DNA from 2 places in the Arthrobacter sp. UYP6 genome. Region 2 is predicted to be linked to the other one. Evidence: predicted binding sites of a transcription regulator. Region 2 holds the regulator's gene; the other holds the start of a gene.

Region 1 (11,274 bases), on a different contig from region 2:
ATCTGGTCGGCAGTGGTCCCCTGCATTTCCACGCCCGGCGTGAAGACCTCGGTCAGGGAACGCACTTCCTCGGTTTGCGTCGCAGCGGGAGGGGGCTCACTCTCGGCCGTCGAAAACTGCCACTGGCTCAGGAACACGAAGACCGTGGACATCGCCAGGGCAAAAAGAAGCGCGGCGATCCAGCGGGGTTGCAGAGCAGTTTTCAGCACGCCTTAACCGTACTTCGTAAGCGTGTAGAAAACCCAATGCCGGCGTTCCGCCCCCAATGCCCGCGGGCATCAGTGGTCAAAAAACACCAACGAGGAGTTGATGAGTTCGGAAATGACTTCGGCGTCGTTGGCCCGCCGGAGCGACTCCCGGAACGCCGGGCGGAAAAGTGACCGTGCCAAAGTGGCCAGAACTTCCAAATGCTCGGAGAAGGCCCCTGCAGGTGTTGCTATGAGAAGTATCACGGTTGCAGGGCCGTCGGAGGCACCAAAATCGATACTGTGGCCGTAACGGGTGATTCCCACCGCAATGGAGGTTTGCACCACGTGTTCACTGCGTGCGTGGGGCATGCCAATACCGCCGGGCAGGCCGGTAGCCATCTGGTGTTCCCGAGCGTTGACCTGCTCGAGGAACGCCTCCAGATTGTCGATCCGGCCCTGCTCATACATCCGCCGGGCCAGCTGCGCTGCGGCATCGGAACGGTCTGCGGCTTCCATCTCCAGAATGACCATCTCAGGAACCGTCAGCACGGCACCCTTCTCATTCAGGGAAAGTTCAGGCTCCACCTCAGGTCAGCGGCGCAATATCGTGCGCCTTCAGCCGGGCGGCATCTGCCGAGATGTCGTCGGGCTGTTCCTGGCTGAGCCGTTCGGCCTCCACCCGGGCCTGATAATGGGCCACTTCCTGCTGCACCCGCTCGGCATTCCAGTTGAGGATCGGTGCCATGAGCTCGGCCACCACGGGGGCAGCGGAAACGCCCCGGTCCCAGGACTCAATCGAGATTCGGGTCCGCCGGGCCAGGACGTCCTCCACATGGCGGGCACCCTCCGCGGTGGTGGCATACACAACTTCGGCACGCAGATAATCATCCGCTCCGGGCAGGACCTCCCCCAGCTCCGGTTTTTCACGGATGAGTTCCAGCACCTCGGTGGCCAGCGAACCATAGCGGTTGAGCAGGTGCTCCACCCGGGCCACGTGGACCCCGTAATGCTCCGCGGTGCGGTGGCGGCGGTTCCAGGATGCCTTGTATCCCACCGCGCCCAGGAGCGGGATGGTGGAGGTGCAGCTCTCCGGAACCTTGTCATCCAGGGCACGGACCGCCTCGTCAACGGCATCCTTGGCCATCACCCGGTAGGTTGTCCATTTGCCGCCCGCCACGACCACCAGGCCGGGCACCGGATGCGCCACCACATGTTCACGTGAGAGCTTGGCCGTGGAATCGTTTTCGCCCGCCAGGAGCGGCCGCAGGCCGGCATAGACGCCTTCGACGTCTTCGCGCGTCAGCGGGGTTTTCAGTACATGGTTCACGTGTTCAAGGATGTAGTCGATGTCCGCCGAGGTGGCTGCCGGATGCGCCTTATCCAGGTTCCAGTCGGTGTCCGTGGTGCCGACGATCCAGTGCCTGCCCCACGGGATGACAAAGAGGACGGATTTTTCCGTGCGCAGGATCATGCCTACGGTGGACTGGATCCGGTCCCGGGGCACCACCAGGTGCACGCCCTTGGATGCCCGGACCTTCAGCTGTCCGCGGTCGGTGACCATGGCCTGCGTTTCATCGGTCCATACTCCGGTGGCATTCACCACCTGGCGGGCAAAAACATCGAACTCCCGGCCGGACTCGGAGTCCTTCACCCGGGCGCCCACCACGCGTTCGCCCTCGCGGAGGAAGTCCACCACTGAAACGCGGTTGGCCACTGTGGCCCCGTAGTGGGCGGCGGTGCGCACCATATTGGCTACGTACCGGGCATCATCCACCTGCGCGTCGTAATAGCGGATGGAGCCGATCATGGCGTCATCCTTCAGGCTGGGGGCCGCACGGAGCGTGGCCTTCTTGCTGAGGTGCTTGTGCATGGGCACACCGCGGGAATTACCCGAGGTCAGACCCATGGTGTCGTAAAGCATGATGCCCGCGCCCACATACGGCCGCTCGTAGAAGCGGTGCGTTAGCGGGTAGAGGAAGGGCACGGGCTTGACCAGGTGCGGGGCGATCCGCTGGATCAGCAGGCCGCGCTCCTTGAGCGCTTCCGCCACAAGTGCGAAGTCCAGCATTTCCAGGTAGCGCAGGCCGCCGTGGATGAGTTTGGAGGAGCGCGAGGAGGTGCCCGAGGCCCAGTCCCGGGCCTCCACCATTCCCACCTTCAGTCCGCGGGTGACCGCGTCCAGGGTGGCTCCGGCACCGACTACGCCGCCGCCAACAATGAGAATATCCAGTTCCTGGCCGGGTTCCGCAGTGGAACGCAGCGCGGCTAGGGCGTCTTCCCGGTATCCCGGGCTGAGTGCATCTTTGCTCATGGTCAAGATTTCCTCTCTGGGTCCTGCCGGCGCTGCGTCCTTTGCAGCAACTCTAGGTAACTACATGTTGTATAGGTAGGGCGAGACCAGCACCTCGATGCGCTGGAAGGCTTTCACATCCGAGTATCCGGTGGTGGCCATGGCCCGGCGCAGGGCGCCCATCAGGTTGGACGTTCCATTGGTGTGGTGCGAGGGCCCCCAGAGGACTTCCTGCAGCGGACCCACGGTGTCCAGCCGAACCCTGTCGCCGCGGGGAAGCTCGCTGTGGTGGGCTTCCTGGCCCCAGTGCCATCCCTGCCCCGGGGCTTCCTCGGCACGGGCCAGGGCTGAACCGAGCATCACGGCGTCGGCGCCCATGGCGATGGCCTTGATGATGTCTCCGCTGGTGCCCATGCCGCCGTCGGCGATCACGTGGACGTACCGTCCGCCGGACTCGTCCATGTAGTCCCGGCGGGCTTCAGCGATGTCCGCGATGGCGGTGGCCATGGGTGCGTGGATGCCCAGCGCCCGGCGGGTGGTGGTGGTTGCTCCCCCGCCAAAGCCCACCAGGACGCCGGCAGCACCGGTGCGCATCAGGTGCAGGGCCGGGGTGTAGCCGGCGGCGCCGCCGACAATCACGGGAACATCCAGTTCGTAGATGAACTGCTTGAGGTTCAGCGGTTCCACCGTCTTGGAGACATGCTCGGCGGAGACGGTGGTGCCGCGGATGACAAAGATGTCGACGCCGGCGGCGAGGACGGTCTTGTAGAACTCCTGCGTGCGCTGAGGGGTGAGGGACCCGGCGACAGTCACACCGGCGTCGCGCACCTCGGCAAGGCGGGAGGTGATCAGTTCCGCCTGGATGGGCGCATCATAGATTTCCTGCAGCCGGCGGGTGGCCGCCGGGTTGAAGTTCTCTTCGCTGAGGACGGCGATTTCATCCAGCAGCGGCTGGGGGTCTTCGTAGCGGGTCCACAGCCCCTCCAGATTCAGCACGCCCAGTCCACCCAGCCTGCCCATGGCGATGGCGGTTGCCGGCGACATGACGGAGTCCATGGGCGCGCCCATGACCGGCATCTGGAACTGGTAGGCATCTATCTGCCAGTTGATCGAAACATCCTGCGGGTCCCGCGTTCGCCGGGACGGCACAATTGCCACATCATCGAGGGAGTAGGCTCGGCGCCCACGCTTGCCACGGCCAATTTCAATCTCATTACTCACACCCCTAGGTTATCCCAGCCACGCGTCGGGAGCTTAAAGCAGCAGCAGCCGCGTTCTTCCCCGCAAGCGGAGGGAGGACGCGGCTGCTGTGTTTTGTGCCTGTTAGCGGCGGGTGCCGTAGTTCGGCGCCTCCGCAGTCATCATGATGTCGTGCGGGTGGGATTCCTTCAGCCCGGCCGGGGTGATCCGGACAAACTTGCCCTTCTGCTTCAGCTCTTCGATGGTGCGTGCGCCGGTGTAGAACATGGTCTGGCGCAGGCCGCCCACCAGCTGGTGAGCGACGGCGGAGAGCGGACCGCGGTACGGAACCTGGCCTTCAATGCCTTCGGGGATCAGCTTCTCGTCCGAGGGGACATCAGCCTGGAAGTAGCGGTCCTTGGAGTAGGACGTGTTCTTGCCCCGGCTCTGCATGGCGCCCAGCGAGCCCATGCCGCGATAGGACTTGAACTGCTTGCCGTTGACGAACACCAGATCGCCGGGGCTTTCGGCGGAGCCGGCCAGCAGACTGCCGAGCATGACGGTATCCGCGCCGGCAACAATCGCCTTGCCAATGTCGCCGGAATACTGCAGGCCGCCGTCGGCGATCAACGGAACGCCGGCAGGAATGGCCGCCTTGGACGCCTCGTAGATGGCGGTGATCTGGGGAACGCCCACACCGGCCACCACACGGGTGGTGCAGATGGAGCCGGGGCCGACGCCCACCTTGATGGCGTCAGCACCGGCGTCGATCAGGGCCTGCGCACCTTCGCGGGTGGCTGCCTGGCCGCCGATGATGTCCACGTGGGCGGCTGCCGGGTCCTTCTTCAGGCGGGCGATCATGTCCAGCACACCGGCACTGTGGCCGTTGGCGGTGTCGACGACCAGGATGTCCACGCCGGCCTCGACGAGGGTCATGGCGCGCTCATAGCCGTCACCGAAGAATCCGATCGCCGCACCGACGCGCAGCCGGCCTTCGTCGTCCTTGGTGGCCAGCGGATACTGCTCGGCCTTGTCAAAGTCCTTGACCGTGATCAGGCCCTGCAGGCGTCCGTCAGCGTCCACCAGCGGAAGCTTCTCGATGCGGTGCTTGCCCAGCAGCTCCACGGTTTCTTCGGCGCTGATGCCTACGCGTCCGGTGATCAGCGGCATCCGGGTCATGACTTCGTTGACCTTGCGGCGCGGGTAGTCGGCGCGCGGAATGAAGCGGGTGTCGCGGTTGGTCACGATGCCCAGGAGCTTGTTGTCCGGGTCCACCACCGGCAGGCCGGAGACGCGGAAATGCGCGCACAGGTCATCCAGTTCCTGCAGAGTGGCTTCCGGGGAAATGGTGACCGGGTTGGTGATCATGCCGGATTCGCTGCGCTTGACGCGGTCCACGTGTTCGGCCTGGTCCGCGATGGACAGGTTGCGGTGAATAACGCCGAGGCCGCCCTGCCGGGCCATCGCAATGGCCATCCGGGATTCGGTGACCGTGTCCATGGCGGCGGAGAGCAGCGGTGTGTGCACGGTGATCCGCTTGGACAGGCGGGAGGAGGTATCCGCCTCGGAGGGAATGACGTCCGTGGGGCCGGGCAGCAGCAGGACGTCGTCGTATGTCAGGCCGATGAAGCCGAACGGGTCATGCTCTGGGGACTGCTGGCTCAAAACTGCGCCTCTTTCGCGAAGGACCGGAGGGATGGAGAAAACACCGGAAAACGGCCGGTTGACTTTCTTTACATCCTAAAACGAAAGACCGCCGGTCCCTATTCCAAACGCTAACGGGTGGCATCGATCACAACAGTTCCCGCCCGGCCCACGGCGGCAGAATGCTCCGGATACGCAAAAGCCCCGGTGCCGCACGGAATGTCCGCGGGCACCGGGGCTTTTGTGTCAGCTAGTGCTGGTGGCCGTGATCTTCGTCGTCGTCGGCCGGCTTCTCCACCACAAGTGCTTCGGTGGTGAGGACCAGCGCGGCGATGGACGCGGCGTTGCGCAGCGCGGAGCGCGTGACCTTGACCGGGTCAATGATGCCGGCCTCGATCAGGTTCTCGTACACGCCGGTGGCGGCGTTGAAGCCGTTGTTGACCTCCAGGTCGGTGACCTTGGCGACAACAACCATGCCTTCGGCACCCGCGTTCTCGGCGATCCAGCGCAGCGGCTGTGCCAGCGCGCGGCGGACCAGGCCCACAGCGGTGGCGGCGTCGCCCTCGAGCTTGAGGACCTCAGGATCGGTGTCCAGGGCCTTGGCAGCGTGAACCAGCGCGGAACCGCCGCCGGCCACAATGCCCTCTTCCAGGGCCGCACGCGTCGAGGACACGGCATCTTCGATGCGGTGCTTCTTTTCCTTCAGCTCAACCTCGGTGGCTGCGCCAACCTTGATGACGCCGATGCCGCCGGAGAGCTTGGCAAGGCGTTCCTGCAGCTTCTCGCGGTCCCAGTCGGAGTCCGTGCGTTCGATCTCTGCACGGATCTGGGCCACGCGGTCCGCCACATCGGATTCCGAGCCGGTTCCGTCAACAATGGTGGTGCTGTCCTTGGTGACCGTGATGCGGCGGGCGGAGCCCAGCACCTCAAGGCCAACCTGGTCCAGCTTCAGGCCCAGGTCAGGGGAAACAACCTGCGCACCCGTGAGGGTGGCGATGTCCTGCATCATGGCCTTGCGGCGGTCACCGAACCCGGGAGCCTTGACGGCAACCACATTCAGGGTGCCGCGGATCTTGTTGACCACCAGCGTCGACAGGGCTTCACCCTCAATGTCTTCGGCGATGATGAACAGCGGCTTGGACGCCTGCAGCGCCTTTTCCAGCAGCGGCAGGAATTCGGCCACGGAGGAGATCTTGCCGGAGTTGATCAGGATCAGCGCGTCTTCGAGGACGGCTTCCTGGCGTTCCGGGTCGGTCACGAAGTACGGGGACAGGTAGCCCTTGTCGAACTGCATGCCTTCGGTGATGACCAGTTCGGTCTGCGTCGAGGAAGATTCCTCGATGGTGATGACGCCGTCCTTGCCAACGGTGTCAAAGGCCTTGGCCAGCAGTTCGCCGATCTCCATGCTCTGTGCGGAGATGGCGGCAACGTGAGCAACCTGGTTGCCTTCAACTTCCTTGGCATTTTCCAGCAGGCGCGCGGCCACTGCCTCCACGGCGATCTCCATGCCGCGCTTGAGCTGGCCCGGAGCTGCGCCGGCAGCAACGTTGCGCAGGCCTTCCTTGACCAGCGCCTGCGCCAGAACGGTTGCCGTAGTGGTGCCGTCACCGGCAACATCATTGGTCTTGGTTGCTACTTCCTTGGCCAGCTGGGCGCCGAGGTTTTCATACGGATCATCCAGCTCGACTTCACGGGCAATGGTCACGCCGTCGTTAGTGATGGTGGGAGCGCCCCAGGTCTTGGCGAGCACTACGTTGCGGCCGCGCGGGCCGAGGGTCACCTTGACGGTGTTAGCCAGCTTGTCAACGCCGGCCTCCAGCGAGCGGCGGGCGGAGTCGTTGAACTCCAATTGCTTTGCCATGTGTGTGTCCTTTCCGACAGCTACATCTGCACCTGCATCAGAAAACCCCGGCCAGATTGGCCGGGGTTTCCCTTTTTCAACTACTTAACGACGATGGCCAGCACGTCGCGGGCGGACAGCACCAGGTACTCCTGGCCGCCGTGCTTGACTTCGGTTCCGCCGTACTTGGAGTAGATGACAACGTCACCTTCGGAAACATCCACGGGAACGCGGTTGCCGTTGTCGTCAACGCGGCCGGGGCCTACTGCAACAACTTCGCCCTCCTGGGGCTTTTCCTTGGCAGTGTCCGGGATGACGAGGCCGGAAGCAGTGGTCTGCTCGGCTTCGAGGGGGCGGACAACAATACGATCCTCAAGGGGCTTAATCGAGACCGACACTCGGGCTCTCCTTTGCGTAGTTACTAACGGATGTGGACCGTCGGTGGGCGCTGGCCGTCGTCGCGGTGCCGGTTGGCGCTTCCCTCGGGAATTAGCACCCTCACAGGGAGAGTGCTAGCTCCGACTTTATGCAAGGGCTGGCACTCGGTCAAGGTGAGTGCCAATATTGGCCGGCATTTTGTGTCGCTGCACAGTTTTTGACGCGCTCCAAGGACGCAAAAGTTGCCTTAGGCTCACCTAACAAGGTAGCTTTCAAGGGCGCGCAAGAATTAGCAAACATTTATGTGTCCTAATAAGAGAAACATCTGTGTCCTATTGGTGGGTTTCCCGCCGGGCCGGACGATAGACCCAAGCAGCTGGAGCCCCTCCCGTGAAAAACACCACTAAGTCCCGCCTTGTCGCCGGGACCGTATTCGCTTCCCTCCTTGCCCTGAGTGCCTGCGGATCAGAAACCGCCGTCACCGCTGATGCCGCCGCAGAGCCGGCCAACATCACGGTTGACCACGCCCAGGGAAGCACCGAGGTTCCGGTGAATCCGGAGACCGTGTACACCTTTGACCTGGGCGCGCTGGACACCTTGGATGCACTCGACGTTGACGTCGACGGTGTCCCTGCCGCCAACTTCCCCGAGAGCCTCTCCAAGTACGCCGGCGATGAGTACGCAAAAATCGGCTCCATGAAGGAGCCGGACTTCGAGGCGATCAGCGAAGGCGCCCCGGACCTGATCATCATTTCCGGGCGCGTTGCGGGCTCGTATGAGGAGCTCAGCAAGATCGCCCCCACCATCGACCTCAGCGTCGACGCCGCTGATTCCATGAACTCCTTCAAGGAAGCGGCCGGTACGCTGGGCCGGATCTTCGAGAAGGAAGACATCGTTGACGAGAAACTCGCAACCATCGATGAGCGCATCGGGGAAACCAAGACAGCTGCCGCAGACGCCGGCACCGGCCTGATCGTCATGACCAGCGGCGGCGAGATGACGGCCTACGGCGCCGGCTCCCGCTTCGGCATCATCCATGACGTCCTTGGCGTCACGCCGGTGGCCGAGATCAAGTCCGAGGGTTCACACGGCGAGTCCATTACCGCCGAGTACATTGCCACCCAGAATCCCGACCACCTGTTCGTGATCGACCGCGACATTGCCGTGGGCGAGAGCGGCGAAGCCGCCTCGGCTGTCATGGACAACGAACTGGTTGACGGCACCACGGCCGCCAAGAACGGCAACATCACGATGCTGGATGCCCCGAGCTGGTACCTCGTGGGATACGGACTGAACAACGTGGACAGCATGATTTCCGCTGTTCAGGACGCCGTTTCCTAACCGACCTTTTCACCGTTGGGGTTCCGGCGTCCGCGCCCGAACCCCAACGAGACCGGACAGAACCATGAGCGCCGCCGCCGTGCCCGCACCCAGCCAGGCTCCTCCCCCAGCCCAGCTTCCACCCGCCGCTGCCGTTCCCGCCCGACGACGGCGGCTTCCGCGTACCGCAATAAGCCTCGCCCTGGGTGCCGCCGCGGTCCTGGTCCTTGCGGTGGCCAGCATGTTCACTGGAGTCAGCGACGTTTCGCTGGCATCGCTGCTGGCAGGAGACCCAGTCTCCTGGCAGGTCCTGTGGGTCAGCCGGGTCCCCCGCACCCTCAGCGTCATCCTCGCGGGCATGGCACTCAGCGTGGCCGGGTTGATCATGCAGCTGATGGCCCGCAACAAATTCGTGGAACCGGGCACCGTCGGCACCGTGGAATCGGCATCGCTGGGCATCCTGGTGGTTACCGTCCTGCTTCCGGGCGCTTCGCTGATGATGAAAATGTCCACGGCCACACTGTTTGCCATGGCCGGAACCGCCCTCTTCCTGCTCATCCTGCGCCGCCTGCCGCTGCGCAACACGCTCCTGGTCCCACTGGTGGGCATCATGCTTGGCGGGGTCATTTCCGCCGTCACCACCTTCTTCGCCTACCGTACCGATTTGCTGCAGACCCTGAACAGCTGGATGGTGGGCGACTTTTCCGGTGTCCTGCGCGGCCGCTATGAGCTGTTGTGGATCGTCGGGATCCTCACCGTGATCGGTTACCTGGCGGCGGATCGCTTTACGGTGGCCGGCATGGGCGCGGACTTCACCACCAACCTGGGTTTGAACTACAACCGCGTGATGGCCCTGGGCCTGGTGATCGTTTCGCTGATCAGCGCCGTCGTCGTGGTCAGCGTGGGGTCCATTCCGTTCCTGGGCCTGATAGTTCCCAATCTGGTGTCATTGCTGATCGGCGATAATGTCCGGCGGGCCGTGCCTTGGGTGGCAATCTTTGGCGCCGGGTTTGTGCTGGCCTGCGACATCATCGGGCGCACCATCCGCTACCCGTATGAAATTCCGGTGGGCGTGATCGTCTCCGCCATCGGCAGCGTCCTCTTCCTGTACCTGCTCCTGCGAAAGCGTGCTTCCCGTGGCTAAATCCGGTACCGACGCCCCCGCAAGCCCGCTTCCCACGGCGCTGCACTCCTCCCGCAGGCACCCCGTGCGCTCCCTGCCGCCGAAATTCTGGATCATCTCACTCGGGATTGCGGCTGCCGCCCTGGTGGCCCTCTTTATGACCATTGAGCTGCGCGGAAACCTCGGCTATATTCTGCCCCGGCGCGCTATCAAGGTGGCGTCGATGATCCTGGTGGCCTATGCCGTGGGCGTGTCCACTGTCCTTTTCCAGACAGTGACCGGCAACCGGATCCTGACGCCGTCGATCATGGGCTTCGACGCCCTTTACATCCTCCTGCAGGCGGTGCTGGTCTTTGCCCTGGGCGGGCAGGCCGTCCTCACCATGTCCGAACCGGTGCGCTTTGTCACCGAAATCGTGCTGATGGTGGGCTTCTCGTTCCTGCTCTACCGCTGGCTGTTCACCGGAGGCGGCAAGTCCCTGCACCTGATGCTGCTGGTGGGCATCATTTTCGGCACCATGTTCCGGGGCTTTTCCTCACTGCTCCAGCGGCTGATCGACCCCAGTGAGTTCATCATCCTGCAGGACCTGTTCTTCGCGTCCTTCAACAACGTGGACGGCGCGCTGCTGGGATACTCAGCGGTCGCCGTCGCACTGGTCAGCATCATGGCCTGGCGGATGCGCAGCTCCTTCGATGTGCTGGCACTGGGCCGGGACACCGCCGTCAACCTTGGCGTGGACCACACGAAGGCCGTCACCGTCACTCTGGTTATCTGTTCTGTCCTGGTTGCCGTCTCCACCGCCCTGGTGGGTCCGGTCACGTTCTTCGGCCTGCTGGTGGCCTCGCTGGCCTACCAGCTGTGCTCCCACTTCCGACACACAGCGGTGCTGCCCATCGCCGTCCTGCTGGGAATCATCGCCCTGGTGGGCGGCCAGCTGGTCCTGGAACGCATCTTCGCGTTCGACACCGCGCTGAGCATCGTGATCGAGTTTGTGGGCGGCATCGTCTTCCTTATCCTGCTGCTGAGAGGCAACGTCAAATGATCTCCGTAACCGGCGTCTCCAAGTCCTACAACAGCCAGGTGGTGGTCGACGGCGTCAGCGCCGACATCAAAGAAGGCGGCATCACTTCCATCATCGGACCCAACGGCGCCGGGAAATCAACACTGCTCTCGATGATCTCCCGCCTGCTGCGCATGGACAGCGGCTCCGTCCTCGTGGACGGCTTGGATGTCACAGCCACCCCCGGTAAGGAGCTGGCGCGGAAACTGGCCATCCTCCGCCAGGATAACCAGCTGACCGTCCGCCTCACCG
Region 2 (9,357 bases):
CGCATGCTCCAGTCCACCGGCGTGGTTGAGCACCGGAACATGAAGGCCCAGTATCTGGACCGCATGGACATTGAGCGCGAACGCGGCATCACCATCAAGTCGCAGGCCGTGCGCATGCCGTGGGAGCTCGACGGCGAGTCCTACGCCCTGAACATGATCGACACCCCGGGCCACGTTGACTTCACCTACGAGGTGTCCCGCTCCCTGGCTGCGTGCGAAGGCGCCGTGCTGCTGGTGGACGCTGCCCAGGGCATCGAGGCGCAGACGCTGGCCAACCTGTACCTGGCGATGGAGAACGACCTCACCATCATTCCGGTCCTGAACAAGATCGACCTCCCGGCAGCGCAGCCGGAGAAATACGCCGAGGAACTGGCGAAGCTGATCGGCGGCGATCCGGCGGACGTGCTGCGGGTCTCCGGCAAGACCGGTGTTGGCGTCGAAGCTCTCCTGGACCAGATTGTCCGCGAGATCCCCGCGCCGCAGGGCGACCCCAATGCGCCCGCCCGCGCCATGATCTTCGACTCCGTGTACGACACCTACCGAGGGGTGGTCACCTATGTCCGCGTGATTGACGGCAAGCTCTCGCCCCGCGAACGCATCCAGATGATGTCCACCCGCGCCAGCCACGAACTCCTCGAAATCGGTGTCAGCTCCCCTGAACCCACAACCTCCAAGGGCCTGGGCGTCGGCGAGGTGGGCTACCTGATCACCGGAGTTAAGGACGTTCGCCTGTCCAAGGTCGGCGACACCGTCACCAATCTGGCCAAGCCGGCCACGGAATCGCTGCCCGGCTACGCAGACCCCAAGCCCATGGTGTTCTCCGGGCTGTACCCCATCGACGGCGCCGACTACCCGGTGCTGCGCGAGGCACTGGAAAAGCTGATGCTCAATGACGCCGCGCTGGTGTACGAACCCGAGACATCGGCGGCGCTGGGCTTCGGCTTCCGGGTGGGCTTCCTGGGCCTGCTGCACCTGGAAATCACCCGTGAACGGCTCGAGCGCGAGTACAACCTGGACCTGATCTCCACCGCACCCAACGTGGAGTACGAGGTGACGCTGGAGGACAAGAAGGTGGTCACGGTGACCAACCCCAGCGAGTACCCCGAAGGAAAGATCAAAGAGGTCCGCGAACCGATGGTCGCGGCGACCATCCTGGCGCCGAACGAATTCGTCGGCGCCATCATGGAGCTGTGCCAGACCCGCCGCGGTGTCCTCGGCGGCATGGACTACCTCTCCGAGGACCGGGTGGAAATCCGGTACCGCCTGCCGCTGGCCGAGATCGTTTTCGACTTCTTTGACATCCTCAAATCCAAGACCCGCGGCTACGCCTCGCTGGACTGGAAAGCCGACGGCGAACAGGTGGCCGACCTGGTCAAGGTGGACATCCTGCTCCAGGGCGAACAGGTGGACGCGTTCAGCTCCATCACGCACAAGGACAAGGCATACTCCTACGGCGTGATGATGACCGGCAAGCTGCGCGAGCTCATCCCGCGCCAGCAGTTCGAGGTGCCCATCCAGGCCGCCATCGGCTCCCGCATCATCGCCCGCGAGTCCATCCGCGCCATCCGCAAGGACGTGCTGGCCAAGTGCTACGGCGGCGATATCAGCCGTAAGCGCAAGCTGCTGGAAAAGCAGAAGGAAGGCAAGAAGCGCATGAAGATGGTCGGCCGCGTCGAGGTTCCCCAGGAAGCCTTCGTGGCAGCGCTTTCCTCCGACGAGTCCAAGGATAAAAGCAAGAAGTGACACCAAGCGCACTGCCCCTCGGGGATCCGGCACCCGCAGACGGACTGCTTCCCGCCCAGGCGGCGGCCGGAGCGGCAGACCGGGCCTTCGGTCTCTACGTCCACATCCCGTTCTGTTCCGTCCGCTGCGGCTACTGCGATTTCAACACCTATACCGCCACGGAACTCGGCGGCGGGGCTTCGCAGGCTGCGTACGGCGGCACGGCGGAGCAGGAGGTCCGGTTTGCCGCCCGCGCGCTCACTGCCTCCGGGCTGCCGCAGCGGCCCCTGAAGAGCGTGTTCTTTGGCGGCGGCACACCCACCCTGCTGTCGGCGGAGGACCTGACCGGCATCCTGAAGACGGCCATTGATGCCTGGGGCCTGGAACCGGGTGCGGAGGTCACCACCGAAGCTAACCCGGATTCGGTCACCCCGGCGTCCCTGCAGCTGCTGGCCGATGCCGGGTTCACCCGCGTCTCCTTCGGCATGCAGTCCGCCGTGCCGCACGTCCTGGCCGTCCTGGACCGCACCCACACGCCGTCGCGTGTGCCCGAGGCCGTGAAGTGGGCGCGCGACGCCGGGCTGAACGTGAGTGTTGACCTGATCTACGGCACGCCGGGAGAGTCGCTTCAGGACTGGAAGGTCTCTGTCGAGGAGGCCTTGAGCTACGAACCGGACCACATTTCGGCCTACGCCCTGATCATCGAAGACGGCACAAAACTGGCCGCCCGCATGCGCCGCGGTGAAGTGCCGCCCATCGACGACGACGACCACGCGGACAAATACCTCATGGCCGACGAAATGATGGCCGCCGCCGGCCTGTCCTGGTACGAGGTCAGCAACTGGGCCCGGACACCCGGGGACCAGTGCAGGCACAATCTCGCCTACTGGCGCAGCGACGACTGGTGGGGCATCGGCCCGGGCGCCCATTCGCACGCCGGGGGAGTGCGCTGGTGGAATGCCAAGCACCCCACCGCCTACGCGCAGCGGATCGCAGCAGGTGAGTCACCCGCCGTCGGACGGGAAACGCTCGACGCCGAAACCCGGTACGTGGAAGACATCATGCTGCGCACCCGGCTGGCTGAGGGCCTTGAGCTGTCCCGGCTCAAGAAATCCGGCCGGCTCGCTGTGGCCGGACTGATGGCCGACGGGCTCGTGGATCCCCAGGCGGCGCTGACGGGGCGTGTGCTGCTCACGACCCGGGGCCGCCTGCTGGCGGACGCCGTCGTGCGCCGCCTGCTTCCCGACTGACATACCGCCACCCTACAAAAACAGGGCCCCGATCCGGCGTCTTTGCCGGTTCGGGGCCCTCTTTTTGCCTGCCGTCCTTAGGGGATGCGGCGCAGATTCAGCGGGTAGCGATACGGGCGGCCGCGGTTGACGGCGATTCCGGCAACCACCGAAGACACTGCTATGGCAACCCAGAGCAGGGCATTCAGGATGGCGAAAAACCAGCCGATTACCGGTATGAAGGACAGCACCCAGGCCACCAGCGCAATGATGGTGGGCGGAAGGGTGAAGTTCAGTGCTTCCTTGGACTCCTGCGCCGTGAACGGGCCGCGGTCGCGGAAGACCAGGTAAATGACCATCGACGGAATGAAGCCCAGGATGCCGCCGAAATGCGCCATGGTTGCCCACTGACGGTCTTCGGAGGCGGTCAGGGGCAGTGCATTTGCCGGGGCGCCCTGATAGGAGGGACGCTCTCCGGAGCCCTTGTCATCGGGCTGGGGGTGATGGTTCTGACGGATGTTCGACACTGCTGTTTCCTTTTGACTCTGGACGCCTTGGTCATATGCCTTGGAACTCTGGTACCCGGTGAGACTGTGCGGATCGGGGTCGGCCGGCTGCTGTATATCTCATCTAGGGTACTGGTTCCGGGGCCGGTAGCCCGCAACGGCGCGGCGGACGCGGGTCACTAAGGGACGGTCAGGAAGTCGATGACTTCCTCCACCCGTCCCAGCAGCGACGGCTCCAGATCGGCGTAGGAGCTGACACTGCCGAGCAGCTTTTTCCACCCCATGGCAACGTCAGCATGGTCCCGGTGCGGCCAGCCCAGGCCTTTAAGGATCCCCGTTTTCCAGTCTTCGTGGCGTGGCACCACCGGCCAGGCAGCCAGGCCGATGGTCTGCGGCTTGATGGCCTGCCAGACGTCCACGTACGGGTGCCCCACAATCAGCACGTTGCCCCGCGCACCCGGGACTGCCATGGCCTCGGCGGCAATCCGGGACTCCTTGGAGCCGGGCACCAGATGGTCCACCAGGATGCCCAACCGGCGCCCGGGGCCCGGGCTGAAGTCCCGAACTGCCGAGAACAGGTCGTCCACACCGTGCAGGGGTTCGACGACGATGCCCTCCACCCGCAGATCGTCGCCCCAGACCTTTTCCACCAGCTCGGCGTCGTGCTTTCCCTCGACCCAGATTCGGCTGGCCCTAGCGGTGCGTGCCCGCACATTGTCCACCCGCACCGAGCCCGACGCCGTCCGCTTGGTGGCCGGTGCAGCAGCCTTCACGGCGGGCACCACCTCCACCGGTTCGCCGTCGAGCAGGAACCCGAAACCCAGCTCAAAGGACTTTGTCTTGCCGCGCCGGTCTTCCAGCACCATCAGATGCAGCCCGCCGGACTTCTCCACCCGGACCACGGCCCCCACCCAGCCGGTCTGTACGTCTTCGAGGACCAGGCCGGATTCGGCGCCGACCTTGGGCAGCACCCGCCGGGCCGGGGCGCTGATGTCCTGCGGCCCCCAAGAAAAGTTAGACACGGGATTTGTCCTCACTCTGATTGCTGTGGTTGGTTGCTACGGGGCTTCGGCACGTGCGGGCACGGGCTCCTCAATGCTAGCAACGCCGCCGATCCGTATTAGACTTAGCACTTGGGCATGTCGAGTGCTAACTGCCGGTTACTCGACGTCGCCAGTGATCCGCCAGCGGCGCAGGCCATCAGCAAGGGAGGGAAAACCATGAGTGAACCACGCAGACTCGAGGTGCTCCGGGCCATTGTTGAGGACTACGTTCATTCGCGCGAGCCCGTGGGCTCCAAGGCACTGGTGGAACGCCATCAGCTGGGTGTTTCCAGCGCCACCATCCGCAACGACATGGCAGCCCTTGAAGAAGAGGGCCTGATTGTGGCACCCCATACTTCCGCCGGACGCATCCCCACGGACAAGGGGTACCGTTTGTTCGTGGACCGGATCTCGGACGTCAAGCCTCTCTCGGCCGCTGAGCGCAGGGCCATCCAGTCCCTGCTTGAAGGCGCCGAAGACCTCGACGATGTCATGGAACGGACCGTCCGGCTGCTCTCGCAGCTGACCAACCAGGTGGCAGTGGTGCAGTATCCGCATCTGGGCAACGCCGCTGTTCGGCACATCGAATTTGTCCTGCTCGCCCCGTCTCAGGTACTGGTGGTCCTGATTTCCACCACCGGACGGGTGGAACAGCGTGTCATCACGGTTCCCGATCAGGTCACCGAACCTGACCTGCTGGAACTGCGGCAGCATTTCCTGTCCACGCTCAGCGGCACCTCCCTGACCCGGATCACCTCTCAGCTGACCGATTGCCTGGCCATGGTCCCAGCCCGCAAGCGCCGCAACGCCGCGGCCCTGGCGCACTGCCTGGAGCAACTGGCAGGCATCAACCGGGAAGACCGCATGGTCATGGCCGGCACCGCAAACCTTGCGCGCTCCACAGTAGACTTTCCCCTGACGATCGGGCCCATCCTGGAGGCGCTTGAGGAACAAGTTGTCATGCTTCGGTTGTTGTCTGAAATGGAGCAGGACGCCCGGGGCGTTTCGGTGCGGATCGGACGGGAAAACCCGCACGGTTCCCTGTCGGAAGCATCGGTTGTGGCCACCGGCTACGGACCTGATTCTTCAGCGAAGGTGGGTGTTCTCGGGCCAACCCGAATGGACTATCCCAACACCATGGCCACAGTCCGTGCCGTGGCCCGTTATCTTTCCCGGATACTGAACAACTAGAAAAGCGTTAGATATTACAGCAGCAGTACGCCGGCAGCCGCTGCCCGAGGGCAACGGTATCCGGCGGACGCCTTCGGACGGAGGGCGGCGCGTCAAACGCGGCTACTGCCAATTACAGGAAGCGATGTGCACGAGTGAGCGATCACTACCAGGTCCTTGGCGTCGGACGCGACGCCACGGGCGAAGAAATCAAGAAGGCGTACCGGAAGCTTGCCCGCAAGCTGCACCCGGACGTTAACCCGGCTCCCGGAGCGCAGGACGAGTTTAAGGCCGTCACCCATGCCTATGAGGTGCTCGCGGATCCGCAGAAACGCCGGATCTATGACACCACCGGAAATGAAAACGGCAACGACAACGGCTTCGGCGGCGGCGCCGGCTTCGGCGGCCAGGGCTTTGGGTTCCAGGATATTTTCGACACGTTCTTCGGCGGCGCCGGCGGAGGCGGCGGACGGGGACCCGCTTCCCGGACCCGCCGTGGCCAGGATGCCCTGATCAACGTGCGCATCGATCTGAAGGATGCCGTCTTCGGCACCAACAAGAAGATTGAGGTCGATACTGCGGTCACCTGCCCCACCTGCGACGGAAGCTGCTGCCAGCCCGGCACCTCACCGCGGACCTGCGACATCTGTCACGGTACCGGCCAGGTGCAGCGCGCCGTGCGGTCCATCCTCGGCCAGGTCATGACTACTGCGCCGTGCGGGTCCTGCCAGGGATACGGTTCAGTCATCCCGGACCCCTGCCACGAGTGTGCCGGCGAGGGCCGCGTCCGCAGCCGCCGGACCCTGAACATCAAGATCCCCGCCGGCGTTGCCACCGGCACCCGCATCCAGCTGGGTGGACAGGGCGAAGCCGGAACCGCCGGCGGACCCCAGGGCGACCTGTATGTGGAAATCCGGGTGAACGCCGATCCCACGTTCGTCCGGGAAGGTGATGACCTGCACGCCACCCTGACGGTTCCCATGACTGCGGCAGCCCTGGGCTCCACGATCAATTTCGAAACGTTCGACGGCGACCGCGAAATTGCGGTCAAGGCGGGCACCCAATCAGGGGAAGTGACCACCCTCAAGGGCCTTGGCGTGACGCACCTTCGCGGTTACGGAAGAGGAGACCTGCTGGTCCACCTGCACGTGGAAACCCCGCAGAAGCTGGACGCTGAGCAGGAGGAGCTGCTGCGCAAACTGGCTCAGCTGCGCGGCGAGGAATACGCCGAAGGCCGCCTGGCCGGAAGCGGATCCGGCGTCTTCGCGCGCCTTCGGGACCGCCTGGGCAACCACTGACATGACCAACCCGATTTTCTTCGGTGAACCGGACGCCGTCCGGGCCGCCGGGCCCGGTTCCGTTTTTGTGCTTGAAGGAGCCGAAGCCCACCACGCCGTAGCCGTGAAGCGGCTCGCGCGCGGTGAGCAGGTGGACATCGTGGACGGAGCCGGCCGCCGGCTGACCGGCACGGTTTCCGCGGCGGAACCGTCCCGGCTTGAGGTCTGTGTGGAGTCCGTCACCGAGGAAAACGAGTCAGCAGACACGCTGATCCTGGTCCAGGCCCTCGCCAAGGGCGGACGGGACGAGCAGGCCATCGAAGCGGCGACCGAGCTGGGTGTGCACGCTGTCATTCCGTGGCAGTCCGAGCGCAGCATTGTGCGCTGGCGTGCCGACAAGGCCGCCAAGGGCCAGGCTAAATGGCAGGGGATCCTCACCGCGGCGGCTAAGCAGTCCCGCCGGTCACAGATTCCAGTGGCCGAAGAGATGCTGGATTCCAAGTCACTCGCCCGGCGGCTGGAGAACGTGGACCTGGTGCTGGTGCTTCATGAGGAGGCCGACGGCGCGCTGGTGCCGGCAGTGGCCGAAGCCCGCCGACGGTGCGGCGGCCGGCCGCTGAGCATCGCCCTGGTGGTGGGTCCCGAAGGCGGTATCAGCGGATCAGAAGTGGATTTGCTGCGCTCGGGCGGAGCGGTGGCGGTTCGTTTGGGGCCGCATGTTCTGCGCTCCTCCACAGCCGGGCCGGCGGCACTGGCTGTTCTGAACCACGCGCTGGGCCGCTGGTAGCGCCCGGCGGAACCGGGCTAGTGCGCGTCGGAACGGATGCTCACGCGCTTGGAGTCTGCGTCCGCGCGGTCCGTTCCGTGGAAAACGCTGACGCTGTATTCGCCCGGCGCCAGTTCCACGCTAAAGCTGTACAGGGATGTTCCGCCGGTGGGTGCCTCCAGCTCGGCGTAGCCGCTGTGAACCGGGGTCTCGGCGGGCCGGCCGTCCACGATCGGTTCGACGCTCCAGGAGAGCTGGCCGCCTTCCGACGCTGCTGCGCCCTGCACGGTGAGGGGTGACTCCGCCCCGGATCCTTCCTGCGGATCAATAATCCAGATGGGGGCCATCAGGGACGCATCGCGCTCCAGTGGGCCGTCCAGGACCTCATGACCGAAAGCACGGTAGTCCGCCTTGCCGTCCACCAGCAGCACTACGGAAGGCGGGTGGCCCACTGTGATCAGGCCGGCATTTGACGCGGCGGCTGTGGCTGTATAGACCAGTTGCTGGACGGCCCGGTGCGCCATGCCGGCGTCAAGGGAATTCTTAAAGGCATCAGAGGAGATATCAACGGTAATGACGTTCTTGCCGGAGATCGACGCGCTAACGCTTCCGGCCTTGTTCCACGGATTGAAGTAGTCCGGGTCAGACGGCTTGCCCGCGGCCATGCCAGTCACTGCTTCGACAATCGGATCGCCGCTGGACTCAGTCGGCTGGAACTCCCGGTACAGGAACACATTGGAGCCGTTCAAGCCAAGCCAGTAGATGGGGATGCGCCCTGGAGCCGGCTTTCCTTCGGGTGGGGCCGTGGCGCCCAGGGGGGCGGAGAGCGAGCCGGCCGCCTCACTGAAGGTGGAGGGCATAGAGGTGGTAGGGGTGGCTGCAACCACTCCGCAGCTGCTCAGGAAAAGCGAGGAGGCTGCAAGCAGGCCCACAATGTTTCGGCGGTGCAGCCGGTACCGAAGTTGCGGCGATGCGTCCATGTTTGTCCTCCTTTCGCTCATTGGTCGGCTTCCAGCTTGGCATACGGGGAAAGCCGGATCTGCGGTCTTAACCTTCCTGCTACCGGACTGAGACCCGATTGATACCCGGGCAGTGTGCCGCCCTCACCTCGTCAATGCCGTGAGAGCCGGATTAAACGGAAGGAGACGGGGGCGGAGGCATCAAGTAATATTGAAGTGCCTGTCTTAATAGCTTGAGGGGACGCACTCAAGCCAAGCCGGGCGAGGTCTACACGACACACACACTTAACACGACAGACGTAACACGACAGACTCTGCAAAGGGGCGATGAAAGGCCTGGGAAGGCCGAATATATGACTGAATCCTCAGGAATTGGCACCATCGGGCTGGATCGCCAGACCATCATCTTTGATTCCACGGAACACATGGTCCAGTCGCTGGGCGCCAATGACGAGGCTCTCAAGATTATTGAGGCCGCTTATCCGGAAGCCAACCTGCACGTGCGAGGCAACGAGCTTTCCATCTCGGGTCCGGCCGGAGTGGTTGAACTGACTCTGCGTCTGGTCAATGAGGTCCGGGTCCTGGCCAGGAGCCAGACCAAAGTCACGCCCCAGCTCATGGACCAGCTGATCACCATGCTCCGGGACCAGAGTGCCCAGCGTCCGGCAGAAGTCCTGACCCAGAA

What was found. The regulator HrcA, encoded in region 2, represses chaperone genes, less so after heat shock. The targets are predictions, from matches to a motif close to TTNGCACTCGNNNNNNNCGAGTGCNAA.
Region 1: a site for HrcA is predicted at 7,677-7,703, ahead of groES (co-chaperone GroES). Genes of this name have one in related genera too.

The regions. Positions count from the first base shown of each region.
Region 1 covers NZ_JBEPPM010000001.1:65,725-76,998, forward strand. Annotated here, with positions in the region: gene ABIB35_RS00315 (SURF1 family protein) at 1-209, opposite strand, end outside; gene ABIB35_RS00320 (PTS sugar transporter subunit IIA) at 279-719, opposite strand; gene ABIB35_RS00325 (glycerol-3-phosphate dehydrogenase/oxidase) at 775-2,499, opposite strand; gene ABIB35_RS00330 (GuaB3 family IMP dehydrogenase-related protein) at 2,560-3,699, opposite strand; gene guaB (IMP dehydrogenase) at 3,802-5,322, opposite strand; gene groL (chaperonin GroEL) at 5,552-7,162, opposite strand; gene groES (co-chaperone GroES) at 7,243-7,539, opposite strand; gene ABIB35_RS00350 (siderophore ABC transporter substrate-binding protein) at 7,910-8,860, shown strand; gene ABIB35_RS00355 (ABC transporter permease) at 8,925-9,983, shown strand; gene ABIB35_RS00360 (iron chelate uptake ABC transporter family permease subunit) at 9,976-11,004, shown strand; gene ABIB35_RS00365 (iron ABC transporter ATP-binding protein) at 11,001-11,274, shown strand, end outside.
Region 2 covers NZ_JBEPPM010000003.1:129,896-139,252, forward strand. Annotated here, with positions in the region: gene lepA (translation elongation factor 4) at 1-1,743, shown strand, start outside; gene hemW (radical SAM family heme chaperone HemW) at 1,740-2,972, shown strand; gene ABIB35_RS03655 (DUF4870 domain-containing protein) at 3,050-3,469, opposite strand; gene ABIB35_RS03660 (DUF3097 domain-containing protein) at 3,637-4,479, opposite strand; gene hrcA (heat-inducible transcriptional repressor HrcA) at 4,678-5,691, shown strand; gene dnaJ (molecular chaperone DnaJ) at 5,826-6,968, shown strand; gene ABIB35_RS03675 (16S rRNA (uracil(1498)-N(3))-methyltransferase) at 6,970-7,734, shown strand; gene ABIB35_RS03680 (GerMN domain-containing protein) at 7,752-8,693, opposite strand; gene ABIB35_RS03685 (PhoH family protein) at 9,026-9,357, shown strand, end outside.